DNA from 2 places in the Thermomonospora cellulosilytica genome. Region 2 is predicted to be linked to the other one. Evidence: riboswitches for the same ligand, from Rfam matches in the RefSeq annotation. Region 2 holds a riboswitch; the other holds the start of a gene.
The links. A riboswitch is a leader RNA that binds a small molecule or an ion and turns the genes downstream of it on or off. The one in region 2 is predicted to bind glycine.
Positions count from the first base shown of each region.

Region 1: another riboswitch for glycine. It lies ahead of gcvP (aminomethyl-transferring glycine dehydrogenase); the one in region 2 lies ahead of gcvT (glycine cleavage system aminomethyltransferase GcvT).

Region 1 covers NZ_JACJII010000001.1:4,809,883-4,825,307, forward strand. The annotation lists gene HNR21_RS22490 (CU044_5270 family protein) at 1-827, shown strand, start outside; gene HNR21_RS22495 (sulfotransferase family protein) at 923-1,954, shown strand; gene HNR21_RS22500 (STAS domain-containing protein) at 1,977-2,366, opposite strand; gene HNR21_RS22505 (pectate lyase family protein) at 2,535-3,512, opposite strand; gene HNR21_RS22510 (cytochrome P450) at 3,731-5,071, shown strand; gene HNR21_RS22515 (FHA domain-containing protein) at 5,356-5,895, shown strand; gene ftsR (transcriptional regulator FtsR) at 6,005-6,739, shown strand; gene HNR21_RS22525 (bifunctional nuclease family protein) at 6,864-7,334, shown strand; gene HNR21_RS22530 (MerR family transcriptional regulator) at 7,592-8,194, shown strand; gene HNR21_RS22535 (lysylphosphatidylglycerol synthase transmembrane domain-containing protein) at 8,301-10,817, opposite strand; glycine riboswitch at 11,085-11,181, shown strand; glycine riboswitch at 11,183-11,294, shown strand; gene gcvP (aminomethyl-transferring glycine dehydrogenase) at 11,368-14,217, shown strand; gene HNR21_RS22545 (tetratricopeptide repeat protein) at 14,326-15,425, shown strand, end outside.
Region 2 covers NZ_JACJII010000001.1:6,896,995-6,912,419, reverse strand. The annotation lists gene purU (formyltetrahydrofolate deformylase) at 1-319, shown strand, start outside; gene HNR21_RS32510 (hypothetical protein) at 510-704, shown strand; gene HNR21_RS32505 (Asp23/Gls24 family envelope stress response protein) at 868-1,401, shown strand; gene HNR21_RS32500 (hypothetical protein) at 1,398-1,730, shown strand; gene HNR21_RS32495 (hypothetical protein) at 1,727-1,954, shown strand; gene HNR21_RS32490 (hypothetical protein) at 1,978-2,169, shown strand; gene HNR21_RS32485 (Asp23/Gls24 family envelope stress response protein) at 2,166-2,534, shown strand; gene HNR21_RS32480 (DUF6286 domain-containing protein) at 2,531-3,157, shown strand; gene amaP (alkaline shock response membrane anchor protein AmaP) at 3,154-3,729, shown strand; gene pgeF (peptidoglycan editing factor PgeF) at 3,875-4,588, shown strand; gene HNR21_RS32465 (maleylpyruvate isomerase family mycothiol-dependent enzyme) at 4,630-5,439, shown strand; gene HNR21_RS32460 (L-serine ammonia-lyase) at 5,449-6,822, opposite strand; gene glyA (serine hydroxymethyltransferase) at 6,902-8,164, opposite strand; gene gcvH (glycine cleavage system protein GcvH) at 8,164-8,553, opposite strand; gene gcvT (glycine cleavage system aminomethyltransferase GcvT) at 8,585-9,685, opposite strand; glycine riboswitch at 9,754-9,845, opposite strand; glycine riboswitch at 9,850-9,946, opposite strand; gene HNR21_RS32440 (TIGR00725 family protein) at 9,999-10,466, opposite strand; gene HNR21_RS32435 (FadR/GntR family transcriptional regulator) at 10,584-11,348, shown strand; gene HNR21_RS32430 (M50 family metallopeptidase) at 11,461-12,771, shown strand; gene HNR21_RS32425 (Uma2 family endonuclease) at 12,903-13,502, opposite strand; gene HNR21_RS32420 (ATP-dependent DNA ligase) at 13,575-15,110, opposite strand; gene HNR21_RS32415 (hypothetical protein) at 15,216-15,425, shown strand, end outside.

The DNA.
Region 1 (15,425 bases), 2.1 Mb from region 2:
TTCGCGGCGACGACCCCTCGCCTCGGCGGCCGGTCGTGCACGTGATGCCCAACGCCTCCGTCGAGGTGCTCGACCGCGCGGCCGACCACGCCCCGCGTACCGAGCTGCGGCCCCGGCCGGGCCAGTACCTGGTCTTCGAGACCGAATCCATGGCCGGCGTCGAGGGCGACGTGGGCGGCGGGGTGTACGGCCGCTACCTGTCCCGGGGGCGCCGGACGACGTGGTGGCCGGTGAACGGCCCGTCGCTGGACGCCGTGGTGCTCGAGACGGTGCTGCCCGCCCGGCCGTACCCGGGATACCCGCTGCCGGCCACCGCGCCCCGCACCGCACGGACCGGCGTGCCCGAGAAGCTGCTGGACTTCGACCAGCGTCCGGAATACCTGCGCACGGACTACGCCTACCTGAGCCGGCTGCCGGCCGATCCCCGGGGCATGTACCGGCACCTGTATACCGGCCTGGGCGACGACGAGGAGGCCCACCGGGAGGCCTGGTCGCGAGTGCTCGGCATGCTCTACGAGGCGTACATGCCGGCGCCGCAGCGGGCCGCGCTGTTCCGCGCCGCCGGGGCCATCCCCGGCGTCACGGTGGTCCGGGACGCCCGGGACGGCACCGGCCGCAAGGGCGTCGCGGCCGCCCGGATCGACCGGCGCGCCGGGACGCGGGTGGAGTACGTCTTCGACCCCAGGACGTACGCGTTCCTCGGCGAGCGGACCGTCGTGGTGGACCCCGCCGTCGCCCGTGCGCCCGCCGGCACCGTGCTGTCCTACGCCACGATGCTCAAGGCGGGCGTCGTCGACAAGGCCCCGATCCCGCGGCCGCGCGATTGACCCGCGCCCGTGGCGCCCGTTCCGCAGCGGGCGCCACGGGACGCCGCCGGACCCCCTCTAGCGGGCGATACGCTGCGCAAGTAGAGTCTGACTGCATGCGTCCGACGAATGACCGGCCCATCTTCGTCGTCGGCTGCCCCCGGTCGGGGACGACCCTGCTGCAGCTGATGCTGCACGCCCATCCGCAGATCGCGATTCCGCCGGAGACCCGGTTCCTGCTGGCCGCCTATGAGGAGCGCACCGGCTTCGGCGATCTGGCCGACCCCGCCAACCGGGAGACGCTGGCGCGGTGGATCACCGACCGCAGGAAGACCCGGTTCGGCGACCTCGGCCTGGACGCCCAGAAGGTGATCGACGAGATCGTCGCCGGACCTGGGACGCTCGGGTCGGCGCTGGGCATCGTGTTCCGCGCGTACGCCCGGCGGTTCGACAAGCCGCGCTGGGGCGACAAGCGGCCCGGCTACTTCCAGTACATCCCGGTGCTGCTGCGGCTGTTCCCCGACGCGCAGATCGTGCACCTGATCCGCGACGGCCGCGACTGCGTCGCCTCGCTCAAGGAGATGCCCTGGTACAAGCTGGACTCCTACCACGCGCTGTCGACCTGGATCGAGGCGATCGACGCCGGCCGCCGCGCCGCCCGCCTGCTCGGCCCCGACTCCTACCACGAGCTGCGCTACGAGGACCTCGTCGACGACCCCGAGCACCAGCTGAGACGGCTGTGCGAGTTCCTCGGCGTCGAGTACGGCCCGCAGATGGCCGAGCCGTCGGCGGTGGCCCCCGAGGCGGTGCCGAGCCGCAAGGTCTGGCACCGGCGCACCCACGAGAGGGTGAGCGCGGCCCGTTCGGGGACCTGGGTGCGGCGGCTGGCGCCCTGGGAGGTCGCGCTGTGCGAGGCGGAGGCCGGCCGGCACCTGCGGTCGCTGGGCTACGAGCTGTCCGGCGCGCCCGCCCCCTCGCCCGCCGACCGCGCCAGGTTCTGGCGGGTGGCGTCCCGGCGGCGGCTGGCGGCGCGCAAGCGGCAGGCCGCCGACCGCCTGCGGCGGCTGCGCGAACCCGGGCCGGTCGCCGCCCTGCTGACCTCCGGGCAGCTGGCCGCGGCCGGGCTGGAGCCGCCCGGCGCCCGCTGAGGCCCCGGCGCGGCCGGGGCGGTCAGCCGGTGGGCCAGGCGGCGATCTCCGCGTCGCTCAGCGGCAGCAGGCACCACCGGGCGTCCTGGTGGGTGGTGCACAGCGGGATGCGCTCGTGCAGCCCGAACGCCCGGAACAGCCCCTCCAGGTACTCGCGCAGCCCCACGACCGCCAGCGGGACGCGCCGCCGCGAGCACTCGCCCTCCACGGCGGAGAACATCCGCAGCGCGCTCCCGTCGCAGAACGCCACGCCGCTCATGTCGACGATGAGCGGGCGGTCCAGCCGGACGAGCAGCCGGCGCAGCCGGCCGTGCAGGTCCGGCACGGTGTGGCAGTCGATCTCGCCGCAGAGCAGCGCGACGGTGTATCCGTCGCACTCCACGACGACCATGTCGACGACGTTGTCCGCCATGGCAGTCCCGATGATCCGATGACCGGTGTCCGTCTTCCGTGGCGCAACAGCATGGCGTGAACGTCGTGAGATGCCAAGGGATATCACGCTCGCGGCATTGAATTCCTTCGCGCCGCGGACCCGGGCGGGCCGGATTCTTCGTCCTTCCCGCCCGGACCGGCCGGTCGTTCAGATCTTTCCGACGCCGGCTCCCGCGGTCACGATGGACTTCACGTCCGGGGCGCCGTCGGGGGTGTAGGAGTAGGGGATCGGGGCGACCAGCGTGGAGTTGCGCGAGGCCGGGGCACCCGAGTTGACCAGGTGGTTGTTGAGCAGCTTGATGTTGCCGGAGGCGGAGTCGCCGGTCTGCGTGACGGTCGGCTTGGAGGTGTTCTCGAAGTAGTTCCGCTCGACGTAGACGCCGGCGTTCTCGGTGGAGGCGACGCCGTAGCTGCCGATTCCGTAGAAGTAGTTGTTCAGCACGTGCACGGGGTTGCCGAACCGCACCCGGGGGTGGCGCTGGTTGGTGCGGTCGAACCAGTTGTGCACGTAGGTGACGCGCAGGTGTCCGCGATCTTCCGCGCCGTTGTCGTCGGAATGTCCGAGCAGGAACGTTTTGTCGTGACCGAAAGCGTGGTTCCAGGACACCGTGATGTAGTCCGAGCCGCGTTTGATGTCGATCAGCCCGTCATAGGCGTCGGTCAGGTCGTTGTGGTCGATCCAGACGTTGGTCGACCGCTCGACGTTGATCGCGTCGTCGGAGGAGCCGCTGAAGGCCAGGTTACGGATGACGACGTTGCGGACGCCGCTCAGGTTCAGCCCGCCGCCGGTGATCCGCCCGGCGGTGCCCACCCCGATGATCGTCTTGTCGGAGGCGACCTTCTGCATCCCCGACAGCCGGACGGTGCCGTTCACCCGGATGACGTACCGGCCGCTCGCGGTGGCGTACCGGACGAAGTCGGTCGCGCCGGTGACCGTCACCGTGGTCCCTCCGGCGCCCCCGGTGGTGCCGCCGTTGAGGCTGGCGTACCCCACCGGGCTGCTCTCGAAGGCGGCGGCCGCCTGCTGCGCCACCTGCCGGACCTGCACGGCCGAGGCGCAGCCGGAGACCGCGAGCGCGAGCGCGGCGCCGCCGCCGATCAGCGCGGCCGAACGCGCGATGGTCATGGGATCCTCCCCTTGCTCGGGTTCGGGTGGTCCAGAAGTCCAGCACGCGCCGCACGGCCGTTGAAGACGCCGGAGGCAACGTTGGGAGCCTCCCCACCGGGGCCCCTGAAAGGGCGGTGAAAGCTCCACAGCCGGGCCGCCCGCCCCGCCGAGGAATGACGGTGCCCCTGCCGGGTAGCGCCGGGGACACCGGCGTTCACCGATCGCGGAGGGGGCACATGAGGCGGACATCCGGCAGGGAAGGCATCAGACGGACCTCGGTCGTCGACACCGTCCGCCTGGGCGGCGCGCTGCTGGCGCCGCGAGGCCCCCGCCCGGCCCTGTGGACCGACCGGCGCGTCCTGCGGCTGCGCCGCCGGTACGGGCCCGGCCCGGTGCGGATCGCGCTGCCCGGCGGCCGCCTGGTGCTGGTGCTGTCGCGGCGCGACGCGCGGCGCGTCCTGACCGGCGGGTCCGCCGAGTTCGCCCCGCCGGACCTCACCGGCGGGGACGGGGTTCCCCCGCACCTGCTGCCCCACCGGGTGCCGTCGCCGCCGGGCGAGGACGCGGTGGAACGCCGCAGCGTCGACGAGGACGTGCTGGACGCCCACCAGCAGGTGCACCGGATCGCCGGGCCGATGATGCTGCGGGTGCAGCGGGAGACGTCGCGGCTGCTGGACGCGGTCGCCGCCGACGGGGAGCTGACGTGGGGCGCCTACGCCGCCGCGTACCGGCGGCTGGCCCGCCGGATCGTGCTCGGCGACTCGGCCCGCGACGACCGGATGCTCACCGACATGTTCGGCGCGCTGCTGGCCGGGACCGCGCCGGGCGCGGGCCGGTTCCGCCGCCGCAGGCCGCCCGCCGCGCTGCAGGACACGTTCCGCCGCCGGTTGCGGATGTACGTCGAACGGGCCGAGCCGGAGAGCCTGGCCGGGCAGCTGGCGCGCAGCCCGGCGGGGGAGGGCGGCGACCCGCTGAGCCAGGTGGCCCGCTGGCTGTCGGGCTTCGGCGCGGCCGGGGTGACGGCGTACCGGACGCTGGTGCTGCTGGCCGCCCATCCCGACCGGCTCGCCCGGGTCCGCGACGAGCTGTCGGGCCTGCACGCCGCCCATCCGCCGAGCCCGGTGTCGGTGCCGTACCTGCGGGCCTGCGTGCTGGAGTCGGCACGGCTGTGGCCGGTCGCCCCGGTGGTCTGGCGGCGCAGCACCGCCGACACCCGGTGGGGGGACCGGGTCCTGGCGGCCGGATCGGCCCTGATGGTGCTGCTGCCGCTGTTCGGCCGGGACCGCGCGACGCTGCCGTACGCCGACCGGTTCGACCCCGACGTCTGGCTGGACGGCCGGGCGGCGGCGGACGGGGCGGTCACGCCGTTCGGGGCGGGCGCCGGGCGGTGCCCGGGGGAGAGCCTGGCGCTGCTGGTGACCACCTCGCTGCTGGCGAGCCTGCTGCGCGGGCACGACCCGCGGCTGCTGCGCCGGCCGCGCGGCCTGAGTCCCGGGCGCCCGCTGCCGCAGGCCCTCGACCACGGCGCGGTGCGGCTGGCCCTGGACCCGCTGCCGGTCCGCGCGTCCGGGCGCTGACCACCGCGATCGTGTGATCTACGATGTAAAGGTGCCGGTCCGGTTCCGGCCAGGTCGCGGCCGCGGGCGGGGACGTCCCGCGCGGCGGCGTGGACCTGCGATCATTGACGAAGTAGCGTGGGGAGTCCCGGGTCCCTGTCTCGGTTGACCCTCCGGGCTCGCCCGGCATAAGTTGCGGCAACCGTCGCGTGACGGGCGGGAGTCGGGAAGAGCAGCGCGGGTCGTCGCGCTCGCGGAACGCGGGCGCGCCGGGGCACGCCGAAGGTAGGAGGCCGAGCCGATCGATGCCGAGCGTCTACTGCACGCAGTGCGGTCACGCCAATCCGGATGATGCCCGCTTCTGCTCCCAGTGCGGCACTCCGCTCACCCGGGGCGGACCGCCGCCCATGCCCCCGCGGGAGTCGCCTGGCGAGTCCACGTCCACCATCTCGATCGCCGGGATCGAGGCCTACGAACCCGACGCCCAGCCCGCCGAGGACACCGGCGCCGACCAGATCGCGGTGGAGCAGCTGCCGCCCGGCACCGCCCTGCTGGTGGTCAAGCGGGGCCCCAACGCCGGCAGCCGGTTCCTGCTGGACAAGGACCGCACCTCGGCCGGCCGCCACCCCGAGAGCGACATCTTCCTCGACGACGTCACCGTCTCGCGGCGGCACGCCGAGTTCGCCCGCCACGGCGGCACCTTCTCGGTCCGCGACGTGGGCAGCCTGAACGGCACCTACGTCAACCGCCGGCGCATCGACCAGGCCGGGCTGTCCGGCGGCGACGAGGTGCAGATCGGCAAGTTCCGGCTGGTGTTCCTCACCAATCCGCAGCACTACGGCTGAGGCCGTCCGCGGCGGGGTGTGACACGGGCGTGAGCGAGCCGCGAACCGAACCGACGGCACGGCGGGCCGGTGGGACCGGCCCGCCGCCGGCGTGCCCGGGAGGAGGCCGGTGAGCGTCCAGCCCGCCCGGCGGACGATGACGATCGGGGACGCGCTGGCGCTGCTGCGGCCCGACTTCCCGGACGTCACCGTCTCCAAGATCCGCTTCCTGGAGGCCGAGGGGCTGATCGAGCCGCAGCGCACCCCCTCCGGGTACCGCAAGTTCACCCCGGCCGACGTGGACCGGCTGCGCTTCATCCTGTCCGCGCAGCGCGACCGCTATCTGCCGCTGCGGGTGATCAAGGAGTACCTGCAGGCCAGGGACCGGGGCGAGGAGGTCGACCCGCCGTGGGCGGCACCGGCCCGGCCGGCGCGGGCGCCGCGCCGCCTGGTCGCCGCCGACGGGGCCGCCGCCGCGCCGGGCGAGGACGTCCCGGACGTCCGGCTGACCCGCCGCCAGTTGCTGGACGGCGCGGCCGCCGACGAGGAGCTGCTGGCCGAGCTGGAGGACGCCGGGCTGGTCCGGCGGACCGGCCGGCACTACGGCGCCGAGGCGCTGGCCGTGACCCGCGCCGCCGCCGCGCTGGGCCGCCACGGCGTGCAGGTGCGGCACCTGCGCGCGGTCAAGGCCGCCGCCGACCGGGAGCTGGGACTGATCGAGCAGGCGGTGGCCCCGCTGCTGCGGCGGCGCGGCCCCGGCGGGCCCGAGGAGGCCGAGCGGACCGCCCGCGCCATCGCCGACCTGCTGGCGCGGGTGCACGCGGCGCTGGTCTGCGCCGGGCTGCGGGAGACCCTGGACCGGTGAACCGCCCGATCCGGCGACGGATCATCGCGCCCGGCGGGGGATCGCCGCCGACCGGAGGGTGTACGTTGGCATAAGGGTCCGTCACGAGCCGATCGAAACAGCCGAGAAGCAGCAGGGAGCCGCTGTGAAGCAGATGGAGGTCGTCGGCGTCCGGGTCGAGATGCCCTCCAACCAGCCGATCGTCCTGTTGAAGGAGACGGCCGGGGATCGGTACCTGCCCATCTGGATCGGCGCCGTGGAGGCCACCGCGATCGCCTTCGCCCAGCAGGGGGTGCTGCCGGCGCGGCCGCTGACCCACGACCTGTTCCGGGACGTCCTGGAGGCGCTCAGCGTCCAGCTGCGCACCGTCAACATCACCGCGCTGCGCGAGGGCATCTTCTTCGCCGACCTGGTGTTCTCCAACGGGGTCGAGGTCAGCGCCCGCCCCTCGGACTCGATCGCCCTGGCGCTGCGCACCGGGGCGACCATCTTCGCCAGCGAGGACGTGCTGGAGGAGGCGGGGGTGGCGATCCCCGACGAGCAGGAGGACGAGGTGGAGAAGTTCCGCGAGTTCCTCAACACCATCTCGCCGGAGGACTTCGGCCGGGCCGGCTGACGACGCGCCCACCGGCCCCCCGCGGACCGGTTCGCTCCTGGCCGTTGATTACGCTGGGGAACGGGGTAAGGGAAGCGATGAGGGCGCCTGCGCGCAGTTTGCCCACGTGAAGCCGGTTCATCCGGGCATGCGACGCGCCGACGCCGAACGTTGACCACACCCTGACCGGCACCTACCGTGCTGGTGGAACACCCGTGGTGTAATTCGTCAAACCCCCTTGACGAAGCGGCACGGGCTGATAGAAGCCGGAGGTCCGCGTGGCGGTGAGCAGCGGCGAGGGCAAGGCGCACTCTGAGCACCCTGACAGGCACGTCGCCTCACAGCGTGCCGGAGAGCAGGGACTGCTGTTCGACACCCAGGTGTCGCCCCCGCCTGAGAACGTCGGTTACCGCGGTCCCACGGCGTGCGCGGCGGCCGGGATCACCTACCGCCAGCTCGACTACTGGGCCCGCACCCAGCTGGTGGAGCCCAGTGTGCGGGCCGCGCACGGCTCGGGCAGCCAGCGGCTGTACAGCTTCCGGGACATCCTGGTGCTCAAGGTCGTCAAACGGCTGCTGGACACGGGCGTGTCCCTGCAGCAGATCCGCACCGCGGTGTCCCATCTGCGCGACCGCGGGGTCAAGGACCTGGCCCAGATCACCCTGATGAGCGACGGCGTGAGCGTCTACGAGTGCACCTCCGCCGACGAGGTGGTGGATCTGCTGGCCGGGGGGCAGGGCGTGTTCGGCATAGCCCTGGGCCGGGTCTGGCAGGAGGTCGAGGGCAGCCTGGCCGAGCTGCCCGCCGAGCGCGCGGTCCGCGATGACGCCCCCCATCCTCATGACGAGCTGGCACGTCGGCGGGTCCGGCGCACCAGCTGAGACACACATCAGACGATCAGTGCCCGCCCCTATACCCGGAAAACCCGGCACATAACCCACAAACGATCATATAGTCCCGGAGGTTCCCCCGAGCCGCCCCCGGCGCTCAGATGATCTCCTTGCGCTGCAGGTACGCGAACGCCCCCCAGCCCGGCAGCACCGGCAGCCAGAACGTCAGCAGCCGGAACAGCAGCACCGCGGAGGTGGCGGTCTCGGCGGGCAGCCCGGAGATGGTCAGCCCCACCGACAGGGCGCCCTCGACCGCTCCCAGCCCGCCGGGGGTGGGCGCCGCCGAACCCAGCGCGTTGGCGGTCAGGAACACCACCACCACCGACGTCCAGGCCAGCTCCCCGCCGAACGCCCGGATCGAGGCGTCCAGGCACAGCACGAAGGACGCGGTCAGCAGCAGCGTCCCGCCGAACCCCGTGATCAGCTTGCGCGGCGACTGCAGCACGTCGGCCAGCCGCGGCAGCACCCCGGAGAACATCGACCGCAGCCGATCGGCGGCCAGCCGGCGGATCGGGGGGACCATCGCCGCGGCGCCGGCCGCCACCGCCACCGCCAGCAGCACGATCACGATCATCCGGGACGGGGCCAGGTTCTCGGTGGCGGTGCCGGTGGAGCCGGTGACGAAGCCGAACAGCACCAGCAGCAGCACGTGCATCGCCAGCCCGATCAGCTGGGAGGCGCTGACGCTGGCCACCGCCGGCCCCGGCCGCACCCCGGCCCGCTGCAGGTAGCGGGTGTTGAGCGCGACGCCGGTGACCGCGGCCGGGGCGACCAGCTTGACGAACGAGGCGGCCAGCTGCACCAGCACGGTCCGCACCAGCGGCAGCCGTTCGGGCACGAACCCCATCAGCATCCAGGCCGCCGCCAGGTAGGAGGCCGCCGCGCCGGCGATCCCCACCAGCACCCACCACCAGTGGGCGTTGGCCACCAGGCCGCCCACGTCGACATCGCTGAGCTGCGGGAAGACGATGTAGGCGGCGATGGTCAGCGCCACGATGCTGACGATGGTGCTCGGCCGGAACCGCTCCAGCCGGACCGGGGCGGCCTCGGTCTCCGGCTCCAGCCGCAGGATCTGCTCGCGGATGCGGGTCAGCAGCTCCCGGTCGTGCCGCAGCGCGGCGCGGGTGCCCCGGTTGAGCGCCACCGGCTGCAGCAGCGGCACCGCGCCGGCCAGGGCGCGGGCGCCCAGCACGGCGGCGGCGGTGCCGACCGACCGTTCGGCGCCCACCCGCAGCGCCAGCGTGGTCAGCAGCTGCGCCAGGTCCAGCCGCAGCAGCAGGTCGTTGGCGGCGGTCTCCCCGGCGCGCAGATCGACGATCCAGGCGGCGCCGGAGTCGTCGCGCAGGACCGACCCCTGCTCCAGCCGCCGGTGCGCCAGCCGCGCCTCCTGCATCAGCCCGAACTGCCGCCACAGGTCGGTGAGGAACTCGTCGGTCAGCTCCGCGTCGTCGAGGGCGTCCAGGGTCCGGCCGGGGACGTGCTCGTAGGCCAGCAGCGCCGCCTCGGTGCCCACCTCGCAGGTGCCCAGCAGCTGCGGGGTGCGCGCGCCGGCGGCGTGCAGCGCGTACGCCATCAGCGACTCCTGCTCCAGCGACCGCCGCAGCGACCGGACCGCGCGGCGGGTGGAGCGGTCGCGCAGCCGCACCAGCCGCCACACCCGGTACAGCATCCCGGCGGTCTGCTGGTCGCGGTCCAGGACGGTGACCTCCAGCCGCCACTCGGCGTCCGGATGCGGCGGGTCGCCGAGCCGCCGGCCGTCCTCCACGGCGACGCCGTACCGGCGGACGTCGTCGCGGTCGGGCAGCCGCCGGGCGCGCACCGGCCGCAGCCCCAGCCGGCCCAGCGCGGCCAGCACCGCGGCGCCGGGCGGCCGCGGGTTGGGGGCGCCGACCGCGTACAGCGTGCCGTAGCCGATCGCGCGGCCCAGGAAGTAGGTGGCTGCCAGCGCCGACACCGAGGCGTACTGGGCGGTCAGCCCGGTCAGCGCGGCCAGCCCGATCATCGTCCAGATCGCCGCCTGCCAGCGCGGCCGGCCGGCCGTCCCCACCGCGGTGACGAACGCGATCACCGGGGTGATGTCGGTGTGCAGCGGCGCGGTCCGCGAGCCGCCCCAGATCAGCGAGTCCAGCACCCCGCCGGGCGCGGCCGGGATCTCCCAGCCGTCCAGCAGCACGGTGAGCGCGAACGCGATCACCGCGGCCAGCAGGCCCACCGCCACCCGCAGCCCCTCGCGGCGCAGCAGCCGTTCGACGGCGAACGCCACCGGCACCGCCAGCACCCCGAAGCTGGACACCAGGGTGGCCAGGCCGAGCAGCACGTGCGGGGCCCGCTCGGTGCCCTCCCGGATGTCGGTCTGCAGCCCTTGGGTGGTGCCCTGGGCGATGTTGACCAGCAGCAGCACCCCGGCCACCCCGGCCACCGAGGCGGCGAACCGGATCGCGTCGCCGGGCCGGCGGATCCGGCGCGGCAGCGACGGCTCGTCCACCGTCGCCGCGGCGGCCGGGGTCGGCTCGGCCGGTTCCGGCCGCTGCGCCCGGGGCTCCCGCCCGCCGGGCTCGCCGGGAGCGGTGCCGGCCTGCCGCCGGTCCACCGCGTTGTCGTGAGTCGGTGTCACGTGACACCGCCGTCCGGACACTTCATCGTGATCAGCGTCCCAGAACCGGGCGCGACGCGTCGAGGGCCCCTCGTCGGCTCCACTGCACCAACCCCCAGCCCCGTCCCGCGGCCGGAGCGGCCTGGGGTCCCCGTCGTGTTGTCGGGGGCCATCGTAGCGGTCGGCAAAGCGTGTGCATCCCCACGTCGACCTGCGTTTTCCGTCTCGAGGCGGGACCGTTGTGATCGCTTGGCCCAGGGGTTGAGTACAGTGGCGGAGGTAGCCGTCAAACCCCGCGCGGGAGAGACCTCGCGCCGCAGGGCGCGGGGCGCCGAAGGGGCAACCCTCCCCGGAACCTCTCAGGCAAAAGGACCGTGCGGGGAAGGCATCTCTGGAAAGCAGGCGTGTTCCCGGTGCGAACGGGGAACGGCGTCTCACCGAAGGTGCAAGCCCGCCGCCCGGCGGGTGAAGCTCTCAGGTGCAGATGACAGAGGGGGAGACGGCCGGCGGGCCCGCCCGCGGGCCGGACCACTGCGACAGCCCGCGCCGCAGCCCAGGAGGCTCCCCAGCCATGACGACAGCCCACACCACGTTCGCCGACCGGCACATCGGACCCTCGCCGGACGACCACGCCCGGATGCTGGAGCGGATCGGCTACAGCGACATCGACGCGCTGGTCGCCGACGCCGTTCCCGCCGCGATCCGCACCGGCCGGCCGCTGGCGCTGCCCGCCGCGCTGGACGAGAGCGCCGCGCTGGCCCGGCTGCGCGAGATCGCCTCCCGCAACACGGTGCTCACCTCGATGATCGGCCTGGGCTACCACGGCACGATCACCCCCGGCGTGATCCTGCGCAACGTGCTGGAGAACCCGGGCTGGTACACCGCCTACACCCCCTACCAGCCGGAGATCTCCCAGGGCCGGCTGGAGGCGCTGCTGAACTTCCAGACCGTGGTGGCGGACCTGACCGGGCTGCCGGTGGCCAACGCCTCGATGCTGGACGAGGGCACCGCCGCCGCCGAGGCGATGGCGCTGGCGCACCGGGTGTCCAAGGCCAAGGAGCCGGGCGCGTTCCTCATCGACGCCGACGTCCTGCCGCAGACCATCGAGGTGGTGCGGACCCGCGCGGCGGCGCTCGGCATCGCCGTCGAGGTCGCCGACCTGTCGGAGGGCCTGCCCGAGCGCGACGGCTGCTTCGGGGTCCTGCTGCAGTACCCGGGGGCCGGCGGCGCGGTCCGCGACCTGGCCCCGGTGATCGCCCAGGCCAAGGAGCGCGGCGCCCAGGTGGTGGTGGCCGCCGACCTGCTGGCGCTGACGCTGCTGCGCCCGCCGGGCGAGCTGGGCGCCGACATCGCGGTGGGCTCCTCGCAGCGGTTCGGCGTCCCGTACGGCTTCGGCGGCCCGCACGCCGGCTACATGGCGGTCCGCGAGGGCATCCAGCGGCAGCTGCCCGGCCGGCTGGTCGGGGTGTCGGTGGACGCCGACGGCCGCCAGGCGTACCGGCTGGCGCTGCAGACCCGCGAGCAGCACATCCGCCGGGAGAAGGCCACCAGCAACATCTGCACCGCGCAGGTGCTGCTGGCGGTGATGGCCGGGATGTACGCCGTCTACCACGGCCCGGAGGGGCTGCGGGCGATCGCCGAGCGGGTGCACGGGCACGCCCGCACGCTGGCCGAGGGGCTGCGGTCCGGCGGCGTGCAGATCGTTCACGACGTGTTCTTCGACACCGTCCTGGCCCGGGTGCCGGGCCGCGCCGCCGAGGTCGTCGGGGCGGCCCTGGAGCGCGGGATCAACCTGCGTCCGGTCGACGCCGACCACGTGGGGATCGCCTGCGACGAGACCACCACCGCCGAGCACGTCACGCGGGTGCTGGAGGCGTTCGGGATCGAGGGGCCCGGCGGGCCCGCGCCGGCCGGGGACCTGCTGGAGGGGCTGCGGCGCGACAGCGTCTACCTGACCCACCCGGTGTTCCACGCCCACCGGTCCGAGACCGCGATGCTGCGTTACCTGCGCCGGCTGCAGGACAAGGACCTGGCGCTGGACCGCACGATGATCCCGCTGGGCTCGTGCACGATGAAGCTCAACGCCACCACCGAGATGGAGCCGATCACCTGGCCGGAGTTCGCGAACATCCACCCGTTCGCGCCGATCGACCAGGCCCGCGGCTACCTGGAGCTGATCGGCGAGCTGGAGGGCTGGCTGGCCGAGATCACCGGCTACGCCAAGGTCTCGGTGCAGCCCAACGCCGGTTCGCAGGGCGAGCTGGCCGGGCTGCTGGCGATCCGCGGCTACCACGCCTCCCGCGGCGAGGAGCACCGCAACGTCTGCCTCATCCCGTCCTCGGCGCACGGCACCAACGCCGCCAGCGCCGCGATGGCCGGGATGCGGGTCGTGGTGGTCAAGTGCGACTCCGGCGGCAACATCGACCTGGACGACCTGCACGCCAAGATCGCCCAGCACGGCGCGAACCTCGCCGCGATCATGGTCACCTACCCGTCCACCCACGGGGTGTTCGAGGAGACCATCGTCGAGGTGTGCAAGGCCGTGCACGACGCCGGCGGGCAGGTGTACGTGGACGGCGCCAACCTCAACGCCCTGGTCGGCCTGGCCCGGCTCGGCGAGATCGGCTCCGACGTCTCGCACCTGAACCTGCACAAGACGTTCTGCATCCCGCACGGCGGCGGCGGCCCGGGCGTCGGCCCGGTCGGCGTGGCCGAGCACCTGGTGCCGTTCCTGCCCAGCCACCCGCTGCGCCCGGAGGCCGGGCCGGCCGACACCGGCGTCGGCCCGATCTCGGCGGCCCCGTGGGGCTCGGCGGGGATCCTGCCGATCTCCTGGGCCTACATCGCGATGATGGGCCCCGACGGGCTCCGCGAGGCCACCGAGGGCGCCATCCTGGCCGCCAACTACGTGGCCCGGCGGCTGGCCCCGCACTACCCGATCCTGTACACCGGGCGGAACGGGCTGGTCGCGCACGAGTGCATCGCCGACCTGCGCAAGATCACCAAGGAGACCGGGATCACCGCCGAGGACGTGGCCAAGCGGCTGATCGACTACGGCTTCCACGCCCCGACCCTGTCGTTCCCGGTGGCCGGCACCCTGATGATCGAGCCGACCGAGAGCGAGGACCTGGCCGAGCTGGACCGGTTCTGCGACGCGATGATCCAGATCCGCCGGGAGATCGCCCGGGTCGCCGACGGCACCTACGACCGCGCCGACAACCCGCTCAAGAACGCCCCGCACACCGCCGAGCACCTGGCCGCCGACTCCTGGAAGCACCCCTACGGCCGGGAGGAGGCCGCCTACCCGCTGCCGTCGCTGCGCGAGGCCAAGTACTGGCCGCCGGTCCGCCGCATCGACCAGGCGTACGGCGACCGCAACCTGGTGTGCGCCTGCCCGCCCCCGGAGGCCTTCGAGGACTGAGATCGTTTTCCGGTGGAACGCCGGGCACGCCCCGGCGTTTCACCGGGTCTTCCGGCCCCTGCTGGGTAGGGTTTCAGGGACTTGTCGGCCCACCCCCCGGAAGGCACCATGAGCACGACCCCGGACGAGGCGACCGCAGATCCGTCGCTGCTGTGCGAGGAGGCCCGCCGGCTCGCCGAGGGCGGTGAGCCGGAGGCGGCCGCCCGGTTGTTCGAGCAGGTCCTGAGGATGGGGGAGGGGCCGCACCGGGCGCGGGCCGCGCTCGGGCTGGCGGTCGTGCTCGACGACGTCGGGGACGTGGCGGGGGCCCGGGACGCCGACTGGATCGCCATCGGCACCGAGGACCCCGAGTACGGGCCGCGCGCCGCCTACCACCTGGCGCTGCTGCACGAGCGCGCGGGGGAGCGCGACGAGGCCGCCCGGGCCTGGCGGACGGTGGTGGACTTCGGCAACCCCGGCTACCTGCCGCCCGCGCTGCTGGCGCTGGCGCAGCTCGCCGACGAGGACGGCGACTTCGAGACCGCCCGCGGCTGGTGGGAGCGGGTGATCGAGACCGGCAACCCGCAGTACGCCCCGGTCGCCGCGCACGACCTGGCGCAGCGGCTGCTGGAACGCGGCGAGCCGGCCCGGGCGCAGCGGGTGCTGACCGCGGCGCTGCGGATGATCGACCGGGAGACCTCCCCGTACGCCTACGCCCGGCTGGCCACCGCGATCGGCATCGCCTACCTGGACCAGGCGATCGGGGCGTTCCGGACGGTGCTGGAGGACGAGGAGGCCGCCACCGACCCGGAGGTGGGGCCGCTGGCGACCGAGCTGCTGGCGCGGACGCTGCCGTTGCGCGGCCGCGCCGAGGAGGCCGGCGAGGTGTGGGCGCAGGGGCTGACCCGGTCCGCCGTCGCCGGGCAGGTCCGGGCCAGGCTGCGCCGCGGGTTCGGGGAGCGCGACGAGGACGCCGAGATCCCCTGGTGGGAGCCGGTGGTGGAGTCGGCGGTGGCCGACGGGAGCCTGCCCGCCCTGACCGGCGAGGTGTTCGGCGCGCTCGACCACATCTACGCGCTGGCCGCGCTGCGCCACGTCCAGGGACCGGCCGGTGATCCCGCCGAGACGCACCAGGTGCTCGGCGAGGCGATCCGGGTCCCCGACGACTACTGGTGGGGCGGGCTGCTGCACGAGAGCTTCGACGACCGGGCCCGCCGCGCCCTGGGCCC
Region 2 (15,425 bases):
GTTCTGCGCCAAGCTGCCGGGCCGGATCATCAACATCCACCACTCGTTCCTGCCGAGCTTCAAGGGCGCCCGGCCCTACCACCAGGCGCACGCCCGGGGGGTCAAGCTGATCGGCGCCACCGCGCACTACGTGACGCCCGCCCTCGACGAGGGGCCGATCATCGAGCAGGAGGTCGCGCGGGTCGACCACACCCACAGCCCGGCGGACCTCATGGCGGTGGGGCGGGACATGGAGTGCCTGGCGCTGGCCCGCGCCGTCCGCTGGCACAGCGAGCACCGGATCCTGCTGGACGGCGACAAGACGGTCGTCTTCCGCTGAGACCGGCCCTCCCCGGCCCGTCGAATTGCGCCGCGAATTTCCCGGGAAATGTCCGGTCCGTCCGGGAACACGCCGCTTGGAGACGATTTCCGGACGGTCCGGAACGATCTGAAGATTCGGTGCATGATTTCCGGCTGCCGGGTTATATACGGGGCGCAAGGCCACGCCGTACGCAATGGGGGGAATTGTCGTGGCTGACACCAGCAGCAAGATGCAGCAGGCCAGGTCGCAGGACGAGGACGCGGCGCGGGCGCTCGACGAGCTCCGGCCCGACCAGCGGGCCGACCGCGCCGAGCGGGCCGCCGAGCGGGCCATGGAGCAGACCGAGGGCAGGGTGCGCGGCAAGGCGCAGCGGGCCCGGGACAAGGCGCGCAAGGCCAAGTGACCTAGCGTCCGGGCGGCGGGGCCGGTGGCGCGACAGGGCGCCACCGGCCCCGTCTCTTACCGGCAAGGACGATCTACCCAAACATCGCTTTTCGGAGTTGTTTAGCGACCGGGGCATTGAGCATCAACCGCACGTCACGCATTCGTCATCGGGGGGTGCAATCGTGACGCAGGAGAGCGGGAAGACGGCGACCAGGGAACGGGCCGGGACGGCGCCGGGCACGGCGACGGCCGGCACGCAGAGCCCCGTCAGGGCCGGCCAGGGCAAGGGCGAGCTGGTCACCTCCAGCGGGCGCACCACCATCGTCGGCGGCGTCGTCTCCAAGGTGGCCGGGATGGCGGCCCGGGAGATCGGCGGCGTGTACGCCATGGGTTCCGGGGTGGGCCGCACGCTCGGCTCGGTCAGGGAACGGCTGCCCGGCATGACCAGGAACGTCGCCCAGGGGGTGGCCGTCGAGGTCGGCGAACGCCAGGCGGCCGTCGACATCGACCTGGTGGTCGACTACGGGGTGTCCATCCCCGACCTGGCCAACGCCGTACGGGAGAACGTCATCCGGTCCGTCGAGCACATGTGCGGGCTGGAGGTCGTCGAGGTCAACGTCACCGTCGACGACATCCACCTGCCCGACGAGGACGGGGAGCAGCAGCAGGGCGGCGGGCAGCAGCGCGCCGAGCACGAGGAGCCCAGGGTCCGATGACCGCCCCGGCGCCGCCCGCGCCGTCCACGGCGGAGCTCGCCGGGCGGATCGCCGAGCGGGCCCGCGCCGTGGCCGGTGTCGTCCGCCTGACCGCCGGCCCCAGGGCGGAGGTGGTCACCTACCGTCCAGGTCCGCCGCTGCCGGGGGTGGCGGTGCGCGCCGACGAGGTGCGGGTGTCGGTGGTCGTGCTGCCGGACCGGCCCGTGACCGAGACGGCCGAGGCGGTCCGGGCGGCGGTCGCGCCGCTGGCGGGGGAGCGGGCGGTGCACGTCATCGTCGCCGACCTGGCCGATCCCGCCGAGACGACCGCCGGAGACGCGGCCAGGTGAACGACGCCCGCGAGCGGCGCGCGGCCTTCCGCGCCTGGGTGCGGGCCAACCATCCGGACGCGGGCGGCGACCCGGCCGCCTTCGCCGCCGGGCTGGAACGGCGCCGCCGCGCCCGGGCGGCCGAGGACGCGCCGGTGGTCGTGGTCCGGCGGCGGCCCGGGCTCGGGCCGCTGCACCGCTGGCTGGAACGCCGCAGGAGGCGGCGGGACCGCACGGTCGAATGAAGGGAAGCACGATGGAGCACACGATCTGGCCGATCGTCGGGTTGGTCTACGGGACCGTCCTCGGCATCGCCGCGGCCGCCGGCGGGTTCGCCGCGTTCGTCGCCGTGCTGGTGTTCGGGGTCCTCGGCTATCTGGGCGGGCGCGCGATCGCGGGCGACCTGGACCTCGGCGAGGTCTTCGGCACCGCCCGGACGCGCCGGGGGCCGACCTCATGAGCGCCGGCCGGCTGCGCTCGGAGCGCGGCGTCACCACCATCGCCGACCGGGTGGTGAGCAAGATCGTCTCACGGGCCGCCGCCGAGGCGGAGCGGGCCGGCGGCCTGGAACGCAGCGTGCTGGGCGTCCGGCTGGGCGAGGACCGCCGGGTCCGCGCCCGCGCCTCGGCCAGCGGCGGCAAGGTCGTCGCCCGGGTCGAGCTGTCGGTGGAGTACCCCGCGTCGATCCTGTCGGTGACCAGCCAGGCCCGCGAGCGCGTCCGGGAGCGGGTGGAGTCGCTGACCGGGCTGACGGTGGACCACGTCGACATCGACGTCACCGACCTGACGTCCCGGCGGCCGGGGAAGGCGGTGCGGGTCCGATGACCACGCACGCCGGACAGCTGCGGCCCGCCCGGCCCCGGCCCGCCCGCGGGGCCGTCGACCGCACCGCCCGGCGGGCCGCCCACCGGGTGTTCCGCCCGCGCCGGATGTGGCCCGCGCTGCTGGTGTCGGCGCTGCTGACCGTGGTGGGCGTGGTGGTCGCGACCGAGGTGATCGCCGCGCTGGCGGGGGCGTCCGCCGGGCTGATCGACCACGACCGGATCACGTCCTGGCTGTCGCGCACCTCCTGGAACGACGCGGTGACCATCGCCGCCGCCTCCGTGGCGGCCCTGCTCGGCCTGGCCTGCCTGGCCGCCGGGCTCAACCCCGGCCACACCTCCCTGGTCGAATTGCACAGCGACGACCCCGACCTGGTCGTCGGGGTGATGCCGCGCGGGCTGCGCCATGCCGTGGCCGCCGCGGCCGGCGACGTGGAGGCGGTCACCGCCGTCCGCAAGGTCAGGCTGCGGCGCCACCGGGTGCGCGTGGTGGTGGAGACCGCCCTGCGCGACCCGGCGGGTCTGGACGAACGGGTGGCCGAGGCGGTCGCCGGGCGGCTGGAACGGCTCGGCACCCGCCCCGCGCGGAAGGTGTCCGTACGGGTGCGTACCACGGAGGCGGTGTGAATCGCAGTGCGGCCGGGCTGAACCGGATCGGGCTCACCATCGTCGGGCTCCTGCTGCTGGCGGGGGGCGGCGCGGCGCTTGCCCGCGCGCTGGGCGTCTGGGGGCAGGGCGCGGCCCGCGAGCCCCTGCTGACCGACGGCCTGCGGACCCTGCCCGACACCTACGGGTGGTTCTGGTACGCGGTCGCCGTGGGCGCGGTGCTGGTCACCCTGCTGGCCCTGGCGTGGCTGCTCGCCCAGAGCCGCTCGGAGAAGCTCGGCGGGCTGTCGCTGGACGACCGCTCCGGAGGCTCCACCAAGGTCTCGGCGGCGGCGCTGACCTCCGCCGTCGAGGAGGACGTCGCCGCCCACCCCGGCGTGGAGAAGGCCCGCGCCAGGCTGCTGGGCAGCAGGAGGCATCCGCGGCTGGTCATGACCGTCGCCTACGGGGTCCGCGCCGACCCCGCGGAACTGCGCGGCGAGGTCGTGCCCGCGGCGGTCGCACGGCTGCGGAACGCGCTGGACCGGGAGACGCTGCCCACGGTGGTGCGGCTGCGCCTGGTCGACGCCCCCGAACACCGGACGCCCGTCTGAGCGCGCTTCCTCCGGGGCGGGCCCCTCGGGAACGGTCCTCGCTCCGCTGCGGCCGTCCTGATGAAGGGCGACCCCCGGACCCCCGGGGAGTCCCCGCCGATAGCCTTGCGTCCCGACGGGATCCCCGGGACTGGAGGCGTTGCGGATGCGGCTGGCCGGGCGGGCACAGGTGGCCATCACGGACCGTTCGGGCGGGGTGAGCGCCCCGCCGTTCGATGAGCGCAATCTCGGCGGCGCGGTCGGCGACGACCCGGAGGCGGTCCGCCGCAACCGCGAGCTGACCGCCCGCGAACTGGGGCTGGACCCGTCCCGGGTGGTCTACATGCGGCAGGTGCACAGCGCCGAGGTCCGGTACGTGACCGGGCCGTTCGGCGACGACCCGCCGGGCGTCGACGCGATCTTCACCGACCGGCCCGGCCTGGGGCTGGCCGTGCTGGTGGCCGACTGCGCGCCGGTGCTGGTGGCCGACCCCGACGCCGGGCTGGTGGGCGCCGCCCACTCCGGCCGGGTGGGCACCGCCGCGGGCGTGGTCCCGGCGCTGGTGGCGGCGATGGCCGAACGCGGCGCGGACCCCGCCCGGATGACCGCGCTGATCGGCCCGTGCGCCTGCGGCCTCTGCTACGAGGTGTCCGCCGGGATCCGCGACGAGGTGGCCGCGCTGATCCCCGAGACCCGCGCCACCACCCGGCGGGGCACCCCGGCGCTGGACGTGCGGGCCGGGGTGGAGGCCCAGCTCAAGCGGGCGGGCGTCGCCGACATCCGGCACGACGCCCGCTGCACCCTGGAGTCGCCGGAGCTGTACTCCTACCGGCGCTCGAACCGTACCGGCCGGTTCGCTGGGTACATCTGGCTGACCTGAGGGGTTGCGTCAAGAAACCCGGGCATGGCAGCCTCGCCCGCATGAGAGACGACATGGCCCGGGCGGTGGCGGCCTACGAGCAGACCGTGCGGTCGACGATCGCGCTCGCCCAGGACTTCTCCGACGCCGACTACGACCTGCCGACCGACCTGCCGGGCTGGACCGTCAAGGACGTCCTGTCCCACCTGATCGGCATCGAGCGGATGCTGCTCGGCGACCCCGTCCCGCAGCACACCCTGCCCGAGGACCTGCCCCACATTCGCAACGACTTCGCCCGCATGCTCGAGGTCGACGTGGACGTGCGCCGCCCGGTGCCCGGCCCCGAGGTCCTCGCCGAGCTCACCGAGACCCTCGAGCGCCGCCTCGTCCAGCTCCCCGGCATCGACCCCGACCAGGAGACCATCGCCCCCACCGGCAGGACGGTCCCCTACGTCGAGTTCATGACCTTCCGCGCGTTCGACTGCTACGTCCACGAACAGGACGTGCGCCGCGCCGTGGGCCGCCCCGGCAACCTCGACGCCCCCGCCGCCGAGTACACCCGCTACCGCCTCGGCTTCGGCCTGCCGTTCGTCGTGGGCAAGAAGGCCGGCGCCGAGCCCGGCCAGACCGTCAGGTTCGAGGTCACCGGCCCCGCCGCGTTCACCCGCCACATCGCCGTCGGCGACGACCGCCGGGCCCGCGACACCGACCCCGTCGACGCCCCCACCGCCACCCTGACCATGGACTGGGAGACCTTCATGCTCCTGTCCACCGGCCGCCGCACCCCCGACACCGTTCCCGTCCCCGCCACCGTCGCCGGCGACCAGGACCTGGCCACGAGGGTCCTCGCCAACATGAACACCACCCCCTGAGCCGGGGGCTCAGCACTCGATGACGTTGACGGCCAGGCCGCCGCGGCTGGTCTCCTTGTACTTGTCGAGCATGTCGCGGCCGGTGTCGCGCATGGTCTTGATGGCCTTGTCGAGGGAGACGAAGTGGCGGCCGTCGCCGCGCAGGGCCATGCGGGCGGCGGTGATGGCCTTGACGGCGCCCACGGCGTTGCGCTCGATGCAGGGGACCTGGACCAGGCCGCCCACGGGGTCGCAGGTCAGGCCCAGGTTGTGCTCGATGCCGATCTCGGCGGCGTTCTCCACCTGCTCGGGGGTGCCGCCGAGGACCTCGGCCAGGCCGGCGGCGGCCATCGAGCAGGCCGAGCCCACCTCGCCCTGGCAGCCGACCTCGGCGCCGGAGATGGAGGCGTTCTGCTTGAACAGCACGCCGATGGCGCCGGCGGCGAGCAGGAAGCGCACCACGCCGCCCTCGTCGGCGCCGGGGACGAAACGGTCGTAGTAGTGCAGGACGGCGGGGACGATGCCCGCCGCGCCGTTGGTGGGGGCGGTGACGATACGGCCGCCTGCGGCGTTCTCCTCGTTGACCGCCAGGGCGAACAGGGTGACCCAGTCCATGGCGTGCATCGGGTCGGCCGAGCCCTCGGTGCGCAGGCGGCGGTGCAGCTGCGGGGCGCGGCGACGGACCTTCAGGCCGCCGGGCAGCAGTCCCTCGGTGGTGCAGCCGCGCCGCACGCAGGCGCGCATCACCTGCCACAGCTCCAGCAGGCCGGTCCTGATCTCCGCCTCGGTACGGCCGAACGCCTGCTCGTTGGCCAGCATCAGGGCCGAGACCGACAGGCCGGTCTCGGCGCAGCGGGCCAGCAGCTCGGCGGCCGACTCGAACGGGTGGGGCAGAACGGTGTCGTCGGGCTTGATCCGGTCGGCCCCGGTGGCGTTCTCGTCCACCACGAACCCGCCGCCCACCGAGTAGTAGACCCGGGAGCGCAGCTCGGAACCGTCCGCGTCGTAGGCGGTGAAGCGCATCCCGTTCGGATGGCCCGGCAGGGACTCCTTGCGTTCGAAGATCAGGTGCTCGCCGACCACGAACGGGATCTCCACCTGGCCGAACAGGCGCAGCGTGCCCCGGTCGCGGATGGCGGCCAGACGCCCGGGAACGGCGTCGACGTCGACGAGTTCCGGTTTGTCGCCCTCCAGGCCCAGCATGACTGCCTTGTCGCTGCCGTGGCCCTTGCCGGTCAGGCCGAGCGAGCCGTACAGCACGGCCCGCACCGACGCGGTCTTCTCCAGCAGGCCGTCACGGCGCAGGCCGCGGGCGAAGCGGTGCGCGGCGGCCATCGGACCGCCGGTGTGCGAACTGGACGGGCCGATGCCCACCTTGAACAGGTCGAAGACGCTGATGGCCATGGCTACCTCGTTGTAGGCCAAGGCCCGGCGAGCCCCGCCGCGACCCCGCGGCACCGGGTCACGGGGTCACGGCGGCGGATCACAGGCCGGGGTAGAGGGGGTGCTTGTCGGCCAGGGCGCGCACCCGGGCCGACAGCGCGGCGATGTCGGGGTCGGGCTGCAGGGCCAGCGCGATCACGTCGGAGACCTCGGTGAAGTCCTCGGCCGTGAAGCCCCGGGTGGCCAGCGCGGGCGTGCCGATCCGCAGGCCGGAGGTCACCATCGGCGGGCGCGGGTCGTTGGGCACCGCGTTGCGGTTGACCGTGATCCCCACCGAGTGCAGCAGGTCCTCGGCGTCCCGCCCGGTGAGCTGGGAGTTGACCAGGTCGACCAGCACCAGGTGCACGTCGGTGCCGCCGGTCAGCACCTGCACCCCGGCCTTGGCGCAGTCCTCGGCCAGCAGCCGCTCGGCCAGGATCTTCGCGCCCTCCACGGTGCGGGCCTGCCGCTCGCGGAACTCCTCGGACGCGGCGATCTTCAGCGCCACCGCCTTGGCCGCGATCACGTGCTCCAGCGGGCCGCCCTGCATGCCCGGGAACACCGCCGAGTTGATCTTCTTGGCGTACTCGGCGCGGCACAGGATCAGCCCGCCGCGCGGGCCGCCCAGCGTCTTGTGGGTGGTGGTGGTGACGATGTCGGCGTACGGCACCGGCGAGGGGTGCAGCCCGGCCGCCACCAGCCCGGCGAAGTGCGCCATGTCCACCATCAGCAGCGCGCCCACCGAGTCGGCGATCCGCCGGAACTCGGCGAAGTCCAGCTGCCGGGGGTACGCCGACCAGCCCGCCACGATCATCTTCGGCCGGTGCTCGGCCGCCAGCGCCGCCACCTCGTCCATGTCGACGCGGCCGTCCTCGGCGCGCACGTGGTACGGCACCACGTTCAGCGTCTTGCCCGAGTAGTTGATCCGCATCCCGTGGGTGAGGTGACCGCCGTGCGCCAGGTCCAGGCCCAGGATGGTGTCGCCGTGCTCCAGCAGCGCGAAGTACACCGCCGTGTTGGCCTGCGCGCCCGAGTGCGGCTGCACGTTGGCGTGCTCGGCCCCGAACAGCTCCTTGGCCCGGTCGATCGCCAGCTGCTCGGCCACGTCCACGAACTCGCAGCCGCCGTAGTAGCGCCGCCCCGGATAACCCTCGGCGTACTTGTTGGTCAGCACCGAGCCCTGCGCCTGCAGCACCGCCACCGGGGCGAAGTTCTCCGAGGCGATCATCTCCAGGGTGTTCTGCTGGCGGCGCAGCTCCGCGGCCACGGCCTCGGCGATCTCCGGATCGACCGCGGCCAGCGGGTCGTGCAGTCCGAAGCTCATCAGGACTCCTCGATCAGCTTGCCGTAGGACTCGGCGTCCAGCAGGTCGCCGGGCTCCTCGCTGACCCGCACCTTGAGGATCCAGCCCTCCCCGTACGGGTCGTCGTTGATCACCTTGGGCTCGTCGATGACCGCCTGGTTGATCGCGGTGATCTCGCCGGACACCGGCGCGTACAGGTCGCTGACCGACTTGGTCGACTCCACCTCCCCGCACGGCTCGCCGGCCTCGACGGTGTCGCCCTCCCCGGAGTGCAACTCCAGGTAGACGATCTCACCGAGCGCGTCCGCGGCGTGCGCGGTGATGCCGATGGTGACCACGCCGTCCTCGTTGTCGAGACCGGCCACCCACTCGTGCTCTTCGCTGTAACGGAGCTGCTCAGGAACGCTCACGATCGCTTTCTCTCTTCCGGATCCGCACGTTTCACGAACGCTTGTAGAACGGCAGGTCGACCACGTCCACCGGTTCCCGCCTGCCGCGGACGTCGACGGCCAGCTCGCCGCCGGCGGCCCCGCTGTCGACGTAGGCCATGGCGATCGGCCTGCCCAGGGTCGGCGACGGGGCGCCGCTGGTCACCACCCCGCAGGTCGTGCCGTCCGCGGTGACCACCGGGTACCCCTTGCGGGGGGCCCGCCGGCCACGCGCCACCAACCCCACGAGCGTACGGCCCGGAGGGGTCTCGGCGTAGGCCGCCAGCACCTGCCGGCCCACGAAGTCGCCCGGCTTGCCCAGCTTGACCACCCGGCCCAGCCCCGCCTCGTACGGGGTGGTCTCGGCGGTCAGCTCGTTGCCGTACAGCGGCATCCCCGCCTCCAGCCGCAGCGTGTCCCGCGCCGACAGGCCGGCCGGCACCACGCCGTCCACCATGGCCAGCTCGTTCCACAGCGTGACGGCGTCGGCCGCGGCCACGAACAGCTCGAAGCCGTCCTCGCCCGTGTACCCCGTACGCGCGATCAAAGCGTCCACCCCGGCGACCCGCCCGCGCAGCCACGCGTAGTACTTCAGCCCGTCCAGCGGGGCGTCGGTGAACTGGGCCAGGATCGCCTGCGACTGCGGGCCCTGCAGCGCGATCAGCGCGTACTCGTCGCTGCGGTCGTCCACCCGGGCGTCGAACCGCCCGGCGATCCGCTCGGTGAGGGCGTCGCGGACGGTGGCCACGTTGGCGGCGTTGGCGACGACGAGGTACTCCTCCTCGTCCAGCCGGTAGACGATCAGGTCGTCCAGCACCCCGCCGTCCGGGGCGCAGATCATGGTGTAGCGGGCGCGGCCGGCCCTGACCGCCGACAGCTCGCCCACCAGCGCGTAGTCCAGCCCCTCGGCGGCCTGCGGGCCGGTGACGAGGATCTCGCCCATGTGGGACAGGTCGAACAGTCCCGCCCCGGTGCGGACCGCCCGGTGCTCGGCGGTCTCGCTGGTGTACCGCAGGGGCATCTGGAAACCGGCGAAGTCGACGAGGGTCGCGCCGAGTTCACGGTGCACGTCGTACAGCGGAGTCCGCTTGGCGGTGGTGTCATCGGCAGGCACGGGTCGGCTCCTTGTCACGGTGCGCTGGTCTCATGTTCCCATCCGGACCAGGCTGGACGGTGCCTCCCCCTCTGTCATCGGAGCCTGAGAGATTCGCCTCCCGCCGGGCGGGACGCTTTCACCGTCGGCGGGGGACCGGCGGGTCCCCGCTTTCCAGAGGTCGCCTGTCCCGTGCGGTCCTTGTGCCTGAGAGGTTCCGGGGAGGAGTTGCTCCTTCGGCGTCCCCCGCCGGCTGCGAGGGCGCTCTCCCGCGCGGGGTCATCGGCGCGGCCTCAGGCTAGCAGCGCCCCGGGGGCCGGGGCGAGACCGGCGTTCAGTCCAGGGCCAGGCGGACCGCGTCGGCGGGGCCGGCCGCGTGCCGGACGCCCGGCGGCTCCCGGCCGTCGGCGTCCAGCACCCGCCAGCCGCCGAGCTGCACCACCGGCACGTTCCCGCGCCGCATCGCATGCGCCAGCTCCGACAGCGTCCCCCACGAGCCGCCCACCACGATCACCGCGTCGGCCGCGGTCACCAGCAGCACGTTCCGGCCCTGGCCGAGGCCGGTGGGGATGGCGACCGTCAGGTCGGGGCAGGCGCCCGCGCGGTCGCCGCCGGACAGGATGCCCACCACCGTGCCGCCCGCCGCCCGCGCTCCGGCGGCCACCGCCGCCATCACGCCGCCGTAGCCGCCGCACAGCACGATCGCGCCGCGCTCGGCGAGCAGCCGCCCGACCTCCCGGGCGTCCCGTTCCTCCTGGGGCGTGCAGTCCGCGGGGCCGCACACCGCGATCTGCGGGGCCACCCGGCCCACGGTAGTTGCCGCGTCCGCCGAACTGGGTAGGGCGGTTCGCGAGGTCGTGGGCGACGGGTGACGGGCCTGTAACGTTTGCCCCCGGACGACCTCGACCGAAGGGCGGCCATGCTGAGCGAGATCGACGACCACCGGGTGCCGGGCCCGCCGGAGGCGCCGGCCGATCCGCTGGCGGCGGTGCTGCGCCCGGTCCGGGCCGGCAACGCGTTCGAGGAGACCGTGGAACGGCTCCTGCAGATCATCAAGCTCGGCGTGGTGGCGCACGGCGAGCGGCTCCCGCCGGAACGGGAGCTGGCCCCCCGGCTCGGCATCAGCCGGGTCACGCTGCGCGAGGCGATCCGCGCGCTCCAGCAGGAGGGGTACGTGGAGTCGCGGCGCGGCCGGTCCGGCGGCACCTTCGTGACCTACCGGACGCCCCGGCCCCGCTCGGGCGACCTGGCCCGGGTCGCCGAGGGGCAGGTGGGGCGGCTCACCGACGCCCTGACCTACCGGATGGCGGTGGAGACCGGAGCGGCGCAACTGCTGGCCACCATGGAGCTGACCGAGGCCCAGGCCGCCCGGCTGCGGCGCGCCCAGCAGGAGGCCAACGCCGCCGGGGAGGCCGACTACCGGCGGCTGGACGCCCGGTTCCACCTCACCGTCGCCGAGCTGACCGGGTCGACGCTGCTGGCCACGGCGTGCGCCGACGCCCGGATGCGGGTGACCGACCTGCTGAACGCCATCCCGGTGCTGCAGCGCAACATCGAGCACTCGGCCGTGCAGCACGAGGCCATCGTGAACGCCGTCCTGGCGGGCGACCCGGAGGCCGCGCGCCGGGCCGTGGTCGAGCATCTGGAGGGGACCGCCGCGCTGCTGCGCGGATTCCTGGCGTGATGGTCCCGGCATGAGCCGGGACGGCCCGTCCGGAAACCTTGGGGACGGGTTCGTTCGTACCGGATGACATACGCTTGACCCGATCGCGGGGGCGCAGATCATCGGAGGGCTCATGGAATCGCTGATCGTGCTGGGCGGCGCACTGCTGTTCTTCCTGCTGCTCATGCTGTCGATCGCGTTGCACGAGCTGGGGCACTTCAGCTTCGCCAAGCTCTTCGGGGTCCGCGTCCCGCAGTTCATGGTGGGCTTCGGGCCCACCCTGTGGTCCACCCGCCGGGGCGAGACCGAGTACGGGATCAAGTGGCTGCCGTTCGGCGGCTACATCCGGATGATCGGCATGCTGCCGCCCGCCAAGGGCGATCCGGCCGGCCGGGTGCGTTCCATGCGGACCGGCCCGTTCCAGGGGCTGATCGACTCGGCCCGGGGCGCGGCGCTGGAGGAGGTCGGCCCCGGCGACGAGGACCGGGTCTTCTACTCCAAGAAGTGGTGGCAGAAGCTGCTGATCATGGTCGGCGGCCCGGCCATGAACATCCTGCTGGCGGTGGTGTTCTTCGCCGTCCTGATCATGGGCTTCGGGGTGGAGCGCCCGCAGCCGGTGATCAGCACGGTGTCCGAGTGCGTCATCCCCGCCGCCGAGGCGGGCCGCGACGAGTGCCGCCCCGGCGAGAAGCCCACCCCCGCCGCCGCGGTGGGGCTGCGCCCGGGAGACCGCTTCGTCTCCTACAACGGCGTCCGCATCGAGGACTACGCGCAGCTGCAGCGCCTGATCCGCGACTCCGGCGGCAAGACCGTGCAGGTCGTCGTGGCCGACCGCCAGGGCGCCCGGCGCACGCTCGACGTTCCCGTCACCACCAACCAGCTGCGCTCCCTCGACGACCCCGACAAGGTCGAGACCGTCGGCTTCCTGGGCATCAGCCCGCTGGTGGAGCGCGAGCGGCTCGGCCCCGGCGCGGTCGTCGACCACATGACCGAGATGACCCAGCGCACCGTGGTCGCCCTGGTGCAGCTCCCGCAGCGGATGGTCGACGTGTGGCACGCCGCGTTCGGCGGCGCGGAACGCGACCCCGAGGGCCCCATCGGCGTGGTCGGCGCCAGCCGCCGCATCGGCGGCGAGATCATCGCCTCCGAGCACCCCACCACCGACAAGATCGTCTGGTTCGTCTCGGTGCTGGCCGCCGTCAACTTCGGCGTCGGCATGTTCAACCTGATCCCGCTGCTGCCGCTGGACGGCGGCCACATCGCCGGCGCCCTGTGGGAGGCCGTCAAGCGCGGCGTCGCCCGCCTCCTGCGCCGCCCCGACCCCGGCTACGTCGACGTGGCCAAGGCCCTCCCGCTCACCTACGTGATGGCCTCCGTCTTCCTGTTCATGGGCGCCCTGCTCATCTACGCCGACCTGGTCAACCCCATCCACTTCTCCGGCTGACCCGTTCCTCTGGGGACGACTCCCGGCCCCCGGAGCGGGGATCAGGCGATCCTCGCTCCGCTGCGGTCACCTGACCCGCACCGCCCGAACGGCGAAAGCCGAACACGGGCGGCCATCCGCCCGCCGGGTGCTCAGACGTCCAGCAGGGTCGCCGGGGTCAGGATGATCGGGAAGGGGTCGGAGACCTTGAGCTCCTCGTCGTCGACCGCCACATGGGCGGTCTCGTAGGCGCCGCGGTCGTTCAACGCCAGGACCTCGATGCGGGCGACGGGCCGGAAGTCCACGATCCAGTACCAGGGGATGCCGGCCTCGGCGTACTCGCGGCGCTTGACCACCCGGTCGGTCTGCTCGCTGCCGCTGCGGCGGGAGACGACCTCGGCGACCAGTATCAGGTCGGCGCCGCTGTAGGTGCTCCTGTCCTCCATGAGGGTCGCCAGCCGGGCGGCGGAGTCGATGACGAAGACGTCGGGCTTGCGCACGCCCGCCGGGATGCTGAACTCCTCGTCCCCGCCCCTGCCGACGTGCACGGGCGCGGAGGCCGCCTCGGCGGCCCGGGCGAGGGCGTCGTGGAGGTTGCCGGCGACGGCGCCGTGCAGGGGGGAGGGGGACATCTCTACCAGCCAGCCCTGGGACAGCTCCCAGCCCTTGCCGTCCTCGGGAAGGGCGTGCAGGTCCTCGATCGTGTAGGGACCCCAGCTCCACGGCTGGTCATGGCGGAAGGCGACACCCACGTCCTCCTCCTTCGTCGTCCCCGTAGGCAGTCTAGCCAGTGACGGCCCGGCCGGATCGGGCTGCGCACGGGATCAGTCCAGGACGGGGGCCAGGGCTCGGACGGTGTCGATGGTGTCGGCCTCGGCGGAGGTCTTGTCGGGGCGGTAGCGCAGCACGCGGGCGAAGCGGAGGGCCAGGCCGGCGGGGTAGCGGGGGCTGCGCTGCAGGCCGTCGAAGGCGATCTCGACGACGAATTCGGGGCGCAGGTGGACGGTCCAGGAGTCCTGGCGGACGGCCAGTTCCCGGAAGCGCTCGGTCTGCCAGGCCAGCAGTTCGTCGGTGAGGCCCTTGAAGGTCTTGCCGAGCATGACGAAGCCGCCGGTGGACGGGTCGCGGGCGCCCAGGTGGAGGTTGGACAGGTAGCCGCTGCGGCGGCCGTGGCCCCACTCGGCGGCCAGCACCACCAGGTCGAGGGTGTGCCGGGGCTTGACCTTGATCCAGCCCGCGCCGCGGCGGCCGGCGGTGTACGGGGTGTCCAGGGACTTGACCACCACGCCCTCGTGGCCGCGCCGCACCGCGTCGGCGAAGAACTCCGCGGCCTCCTGCGGGGAGTCGGTGACCAGCCTCGGCATCAGCAGGTCCGCCGGAACGGCCTCGGCCAGCGCCGCGTAGCGGTCGGCGGCCGGGCGGTCGAGCAGGTCCTCGCCGTCCAGGCGCAGGGCGTCGAACACGAAGATCGACAGCGGCACCGACTCGGTGGCCGTGCGGGTCGCGGTGCGGGCGCCGGTGACCTGGAACGGGTGGGGCCGCCCGTCGGGGCGCAGCGCGATCAGCTCGCCGTCGAGGACCGCGTCGCGCAGCGGCAGGCCCGCCGCGGCCGCCACGACCTCCGGCAGGCGGTCGGTGATGTCGTCGAGGGTGCGGGTGAACACGCCCACCCGGTCGCCGTCGACGTGGATCTGGGCGCGGACGCCGTCCAGCTTCCACTCCACGGCGACCCGCTTGCCGCCGGGGCCGCTGTCCAGCTTGGCCAGCGCCTCCGCCACGGACGGGGCGCCGGCGGCCAGCATCGGCCTGACCGGCCGCCCCACCTGGAGGGTGAACGCCTCCAGGGCCTGCGCGCCGCCGCCGAGCGCGGCCGTGGCGACCGGGCCGATCGCCCCGCGCAGCATCACCGCGCGCCGTACCCGGGCGGCGGGAACCCCGGCGGCCCTGGCCACGGCGTCGACCATCACGCCGTGCAGGGCGCCCTGCCGCAGTTCCCCGGACAGCAGCCGGATCAGGAAGTCCTGCTCGGCCCGGGTGGCGCGGGCCAGCAGCGCGCCCAGCAGTTCGCGGCGGCGGGCCACCGAGCCCTTGCCGGAGGCCGCCCCGATCTCGGTGAACGCCGCGTCGACCTCGGCCACGGCGAGCGCCGGCTCGGCGGCGGGCGGCGGCAGGTCCCGCAGCGCGGCGTACCCGACCCCGATCTGGCGCTGCGGCAGCTCACCGGACAGATAGGCCACCGTTACCGCGGCGTCGTCCGGCCCCGCGGCGCGCAGGCAGTCCGCCAGGAGGTCGATCTTGCCCCGGCGGGCGGACGTGCGGGCCACCTCCGCTGAGGTGCGGGCGATCTCGGCGAGCAGCATCCCCTCATTGTCGCCGCCGCCACCGACAGCGAACCTCCGCCTGGCAGGAGCCGCGGGCCTTTGCCTAGCCTGTCGGGTGGTGACCACCGGGGAGAGGGGAGCGGAGTGGGCCTGCCGCGGCCGCCCGAGGACTTCGACCGGATCTACTCGCCGCCGGAGCCGCCCGCGCCGGCGCGCCGGTCCAGGCGCTTCACCCTCCTGCTGGCGGCGGGGGCCGTCGCTGCGGTGGCGGCGGTGGCCCTGGTCCTGCTGCCCGGCGGGGATCCCGGCGGCGGGGCCGCGCCGGGCGGGACGGCGTCCCCGGCCCCGGTCCCG